DNA from 2 places in the Faecalibacterium sp. Marseille-Q4137 genome. Region 1 is predicted to be linked to the other one. Evidence: predicted binding sites of a transcription regulator. Region 1 holds the regulator's gene; the other holds the start of a gene.
What was found. Region 1 encodes HrcA, which represses chaperone genes, less so after heat shock. Its sites were predicted from a motif close to TGTTAGCACTCNNNNNNNNNGAGTGCTAACA; they were not measured.
Positions count from the first base shown of each region.

Region 1 (3,412 bases):
AGTTATGCGATGGAAAAGCTGGGAGCCTTTACAAAACAGGAGGCCGCAGAGGCCTGCCCGGGCTTTGGTACAAGCTCGATTGAAAGCGCGCTGAAAAAACTGACAGAGGAGGGCGTTCTGGAGAGGATCGGCGCGGGCAGAAAGACGCAGTATGTGCGCAGGTAAGGCTCCGGCAGGAGCTGAATGAATAATTCCCTTCCTGTTTCCACAGAATAACCATACTTCACAGAAATCTGGAAGCAAAACCGGAACATGGAAAGGAAGGGAACCTTATGAAAGCAACCGGCATCGTGCGCCGCATCGATGAGCTGGGGCGGGTGGTCATCCCCAAGGAGATCCGCCGCACCCAGCGCATCCGCAGGGGAGACCCGCTGGAGATCTTTACAACGGGGGACGGTGAGGTCATCTTCAAAAAGTATTCGCCCATGGGGGAACTGAGCGGGGTGACGGCCCAGTATGTGGATGTGCTGAGCAAGTGCTTTGCCCTGACGGCCTTTGTCTCAGACCGGGACCGCATTCTGGCGGCATCCGGTGCGGGCAGGCGGGATCTGGCCGACCGCAGCGTGAGCCAGCCGCTGGAAAAGCTGATGGACAGCCGCAAGCCCTACCAGAGCGATGGCAGCCCCGAAAAGGCGTTGCTGCCCTGTGAGGGCTCACCCCGGGCGCTGCTGTGCGCTGTGCCCATCATTGCGGCGGGGGATGTCACCGGCAGTGTGGGCCTGCTTACGGAGGACCGCACTGCCCAGCCCGATGCCGCCCAGCTCAAGGCGGTGAACGTGGCGGCGGCATTTCTGGCAAAGCAGATGGAGGAATAATACCTTATAATAGAGAAGCTGCTGCACAGAGCGATGTGTGGCGGCTTTTTTAGGTTGCGAACCCTCTCCGTCATTGCTTACGCAATGCCACCTCTCCCAAAGGGAGAGGCAAGACATCACAGAGGGCAGATGCTGCTGAATCTGGGATAGCCCTTGGCTCCCCCTTCGGGGGAGCTGGCAAAGCCGTCAGGCTTTGACTGAGAGGGTGTAGCCAGCTTTATGACAGAATTATGAATCTTTCAAAACTTTTCTGAGAAGCTATTGACAGCGCCGCAAAATTGGATATAATGGTCTTAGCACTCAGGAAGAAGGAGTGCTAAAGAACAAAAAGCGAACGAAGGAGGCAGGCGCTATGACGATGGATGCACGCAAACAGCGTGTCTTGCAGGCGATCGTTGCGCTGTATGGCCTCGAGGGCGAGCCCGTGGGCAGCAGTGTGCTGGCAAACTACTTTGATATGGCAGTTTCCAGTGCCACGCTGCGCAACGAGATGGCCGCGCTGACCAAGCTGGGTCTGCTGGAGCAGCCCCACACCAGCGCAGGCCGTGTCCCCAGTGCCAAGGGCTACCGTTATTATCTGGATCATCTTCTCACCGATGACCAGCCGCTGGACCGTGTGACCCGCGCCCGTGTGGACGCGGTGTTCGCGAGCCTTGACCACGAGCCGGAAAAGCTGGCACAGGGTGCCGCCAAGGCGCTGGCCGCCATCAGCGGCTGCACCGCCGCCGTCAGCACCCCCTGTGCTGAGGATCTCTGCATCGCCCACTACGAGGTGGTGCAGGTGGGCCGCAGCGCCGCAGCGGTGCTGGCTGTGACCACTGCCGGTTATGTCCGCACCCGTGTGGCGCGGGTCCGCACCGGTCTTTCCCGGGAAAATGCAGCGGCGCTTGCCGCCCTGCTCAACCGGAACCTGACCTTTGTGGCTCCTGTTGATCTGTCGCCCCGGCTCCTTGCAGAGCTGTGCAGCCAGATCAGCCCGGAGCTGGTGCCGGTGATCAGCGCCGCCGCCGCCATCCTGCAGGATTCCACCCAGCCCCATGTGTATCTGGGTGGTGAGCAGTACCTGCTGGACTGGCCCCAGCTGGACGGCAAGGTGGGCAGCATCCTGAGCCTGCTGAACGACGAAGAGCAGGCCGCCGCCCTCATTGCACCCCCGGCAGAGCAGAGCGAAAGCATCCTGCTGGGCGAGGATCTGGAACCTCAGATCCCCGGCCTGTGCATCGTGAGTGACCGGTATCTGGTGGGCGGAGGCCTCTGGGGCTCCGTGGCCCTCATCGGCCCCACCCGGATGCCCTTCCAGAAGCTGATGCCGCTGCTCCACACCTTTGCCGATCAGCTTGGCGAAGGAATGAGCGGCAAACGAAAAGATACCCCGCAGGCAGCCGCACCCCGGCGGACTGTGATCTATAAGGAGGACCTGGAATGAGCGAAGAAACAAAAAAGACCCCGCAGGCAGAAGAACCTGCCGTGGAGCCCAACACCGCCGAGCAGGCCGCCCCGGAAACTGCACCTGAGCAGGCAGCGGCTCCCGAGACGAACGCTGAAGCGGCAGACCCCAAGAAAAAGGATGGCTTCTTCAACAAGAAGGCCCGGGAGCTGGAGGCTGTGAAGGCAAAGCTGGACGCGGCTGAGAAGAATGCCAATCAGGCCAAGGATCAGCTGCTGCGGATGGCCGCTGAGTATGAGAACTACCGCAAGCGCTCCACCCGTGAGGCTGACCAGAAGTTCAACGACGGCGTGTCCTTTGCCGTGAACCAGATCATCCCCATTCTGGATACGCTGGAGATGGCGGCCAACGCCCCCACCACCGACGAGAATTACAAGAAGGGCGTGACCATGACGCTGGACAAAGCCGCCAAGGCGCTGAGCGTCCTCCATGTGGAGGAGATCGAGGCGCTGGGTAAGCCCTTTGACCCCAACTTTATGAATGCCGTGCAGCAGATCCCCGCCCCCGATGGGCAGGAGAGCGGCACCGTGATCACAGTTTACCAGAAGGGCTACAAGCTGGGCGATAAGATCGTCCGCCATGCCACCGTTGTTGTGGCAGAGTGATTTTGCAAGACCCCGCAAGGGTTTTCAAATATAACATCCGCTTGGTAACATTTGAGCATCATATAAACAAAAAACGTTCTGAATTTGAGAGGAGCTTTCATTATGAGTAAGATCATTGGTATCGACCTTGGTACTACCAACAGCTGCGTGGCTGTTATGGAGGGCGGCGAGCCCGTTGTTATCGCAAACTCTGAGGGTGCACGCACCACCCCGTCTGTTGTCGGCTTCACCAAGACCGGCGACCGTCTGGTGGGTCAGGTCGCAAAGCGCCAGGCCATCACCAACCCTGAGAACACGGTGGCTTCCATCAAGCGTTATATGGGCACCGACCACAAGGTGACCCTGAACGGCAAAGAGTACACTCCCCAGCAGGTCAGCGCTATGATCCTGCAGAAGCTGAAGGCTGATGCCGAGGCTTATCTGGGCGAGACTGTCACCGATGCAGTCATCACCGTTCCTGCATACTTCAACGACAGCCAGCGTCAGGCAACCAAGGACGCAGGCACCATTGCCGGCCTGAACGTCAAGCGTATCATCAACGAGCC
Region 1 is NZ_JAFREK010000016.1:41,476-44,887, forward strand. Features, by position in the region: gene J3353_RS08210 (Fic family protein) at 1-165, shown strand, start outside; gene J3353_RS08215 (stage V sporulation T C-terminal domain-containing protein) at 273-815, shown strand; gene hrcA (heat-inducible transcriptional repressor HrcA) at 1,168-2,241, shown strand; gene grpE (nucleotide exchange factor GrpE) at 2,238-2,867, shown strand; gene dnaK (molecular chaperone DnaK) at 2,970-3,412, shown strand, end outside.

Region 2 (3,412 bases), on a different contig from region 1:
TCACCGGCCTCCTGTGCGGCCTTCAGCACGGCGAACACGGGGTGGTTGATGTTCAGCTCCAGCACCTTGTCGCTCTTCACGCCCTCGCTGCCGGGCTGCTTGGAGAGCACCTTCTCCATCTCGATGGACAGGGGGCCGTCGGCGCTCAGGCAGACGGGGTGATCCTTCAGGCGGGTGGAGACCTTGACCTCCTTGACCTTGCCGTCCAGAGCGTCCTTCATGGCATCGAACAGGGGCTTGTTCTCGGCGGTGGCATCTTCAGCGGCCTTTTTCTCGTCCTCGGTCTCAAGGCCCAGATCGCCGCTGTTGACGTTCTTGAACTCCACGGTGCCGTCCTTGCCCTCGGCATCCTTGCGGGGGTAGCTGCGCATGATCTGCAGGCAGAACTCATCCACGTCCTCGGTCAGCAGCAGGACATCATAGCCCTTGTCCAGAACCAGCTCGGCGGCGGGGAGCTTTGCCAGACGATCGGTGGAGTCACCGGCGGCAAAGTAGATGAACTTCTGCTCGGCAGGCATCTTGTCCACATACTCCTGCAGGGTGACCATCTTCTGCTCCTTGGCAGACCAGAACAGCAGCAGGTCGCGCAGCAGCTCAGCGTGCATCCCGTAATCAGAGTAAGCGCCGAACTTGATCTGGCGGCCGAACTCCTTCCAGAATGCCTCGTACTTTTCGCGGTCGTTGACCAGCATGGAGTGCAGTTCGTTCTTGATCTTCTTTTCCAGTGCGTTGTGGATCAGCTTGAGCTGGTTGTCCTTCTGCAGCATCTCACGGCTGATGTTCAGGCTCAGATCCTGGCTGTCCACAATGCCCTTGACGAAGCTGAAGTAATCGGGCAGCAGGTCTGCGCACTTTTCCATAATGAGCACGCCGGATGCGTACAGAGCCAGACCCTTCTCATACTCCTTGGTGTAGAAATCATAGGGGCGGTGGCTGGGCACGAACAGCAGGGCGTTGTAGTTGGCGGTGCCCTCGGTGCGGCTCACGATGACGCGGGCGGGGTCAGAATAATCGTTGAACTTATCCTTGTAGAAGCTGGCGTATTCCTCGTCGGTGACCTCGCTCTTCTGCTTCTTCCAGATGGGTACCATGCTGTTCAGGGTCTCAAGCTCGGTGTAGGTCTCCCACTCCGGCTTGTAGTCCTCGGGCTTGGGATCGGGTTCGGGCTTCTGGCGGCTCTTCTCCCGCTCCATCTGGATGGGATAGCGCACATAATCGCTGTACTTTTTGACGATGGCCACGATGCCGTATTCATCGAGGAAGTTCTCGTAATTGTCGGTATCGGTGCTGTCCTTGATGTGCAGGATGATGTCGGTACCGGCGGTTTCCTTCTCAGCGGGGGTCAGCTCGTAGCCGTCAGCACCGCTGGACTCCCACTGCCAGGCCTCATCCGCACCATATGCCTTGGAGATGACGGTGACCTTGTCGGCGACCATGAAGGCGGAGTAGAAGCCTACGCCAAACTGACCGATGATGTCGATGTTCTCGTCCTTGTTGTCCTTCTTGAAGTCCAGAGAACCGGAGTGGGCGATGGTGCCCAGGTTCTGCTCCAGCTCTTCTTTGGTCATGCCGATGCCGTTATCGGAGACAGTCAGCAGGCGATTGTCCTTGTCGCGGGTGAGCAGGATGCGGAAATCGCCCTTGTTCATGCCCACGGAAGGATCGGTCAGGCTCTTATAATAAAGTTTGTCGATGGCATCCGAAGCGTTGGAGATCAGCTCACGCAGGAAGATCTCCTTGTTGGTGTAGATGGAGTTGATCATCATGTCCATCAGCTTTTTGCTTTCAGCCTGAAATTCTTTCTTCGCCATAATACAAAACCTCTTTTGTACAGTATTCAGATCCGGCCCCTCGCAAAAGGAGCGGCAATGCAAAAGAAGCAGCCGATGCTGCATCTTCTTAGCACTCATATCTTTCGAGTGCTAATATACACCGATGCGGGTCAAAAATCAAGGGGTTTCATAAAAAGTTCAGAAATGAACTGGAACAAAATGCCTTTTGTGCGTTGCTACAAAAAATTCATAAAGAAATAGTTGACCTTTCACAATTTTTAGCGTATACTGGTCAGCGGAAACAAACGAGGAAAGAGGAATATGTTATGGCAATGAAGCCGGAGATCTCCGTGAAGAACCTGCTGATGCAGGCATTCCTGACGGGCTGGGAACGCTCGGACAAGAGCATTTCGCAGGATGAATACTTACAGAGCGCCATTCAGGTCATCGAAGTGCTGCAGGTGGAACCTGAAAATGTCTACGCCGAGGAGGGCCTGGGCCTGACCGATGGCGATGAGGTGGATCATCTGGACGACCTGCTGCGGGCGGACGGCCAGTGGCTGTATTACGGCGTGGAGGAGGAAAACTTCTTCCTCATCCAGTGGTACCCGGACAAGGCTTCTGCCGAGGCCAAGCTGGCCGAGCTGGAAGCACTGGGCGACGGCAAGCAGTATCTGGTGGACCTGAGCCTGACCCGCGAAAATCCTTCGGCCGCTGAGAACTTCGGCAGCTCCAACCCGGTTCAGCTGCGAAGCTGAGCCCGGCGTTTCTGACAAAAAGAAAGGGAATTTTCCATGCAGCTTTCACAAACGGAACGGGAGCGCCTGTCCGCTATTCTGGAACAGTACGACCATCACCCCAAGGTGCAGGAAATGCGTGAGTTTATCCAGCACGGTGATGTGACCACCTACCAGCACTGCAAGAATGTGGTCGTGGTCAGCTGCTGGATCAACCACCGCTTCCATCTGGGAGCCGATGAGACCACGCTGGCCGTGGGGGCTTTTCTCCATGATTTCTATCTCTATGACTGGCACAAGCAGGGCTCTTTCCACGGCCTGCGGCATCTGTTTGAGATGCACGGCTTTTCCCACCCGGGGTCTGCCTGTGTGAATGCACAGCGGGTGTTCGGCATTACCAAAAAGGAGCAGAACGTCATTGCCAGCCACATGTGGCCCCTGACTTTCCGCCATATCCCGACCTGCCGCGAGGCGGTCATCGTCTGTCTGGCGGATAAATACTGCGCCATTGTGGAGAGCATGTTCCGCCGCACAAGGGTGGGCGCTGGCGAAGAAGAGTGGTAAAGAAGCCGCCGCACTGTTCACATTAAAGCAAAAGACCAGAGTTGTAACGCCTTTTGGCGAAACAACTCTGGTCTTTTTTGCTGGGGCTTGTGTAACAGCCACTTTGAAAAAGTGATCTTATTCTGCTCTCAGAGCCTTGACAGGGTCAGAGCGGGAAGCGGTTTTGGCGGGGATGAAGCCGCCCAGAATGGTCAGCACAGTTGCCAATGCAACCAGCACCACAGCGGCCTTCCAGGGCAGAACGGCCACTACGCTGGTGCCGACGGCGATCTTCTGGATGAGCATGTTGCCCGGAATGAGCAGCAGTCTGCTGAGGCCGATGCCCATGAGGCCCGAGCA
Region 2 is NZ_JAFREK010000032.1:14,945-18,356, forward strand. Features, by position in the region: gene htpG (molecular chaperone HtpG) at 1-1,811, opposite strand, end outside; gene J3353_RS12040 (hypothetical protein) at 2,099-2,530, shown strand; gene J3353_RS12045 (HD domain-containing protein) at 2,567-3,073, shown strand; gene J3353_RS12050 (ABC transporter ATP-binding protein/permease) at 3,191-3,412, opposite strand, start outside.
Region 2: the regulator HrcA is predicted to act here: its motif matches at 1,898-1,928, upstream of htpG (molecular chaperone HtpG).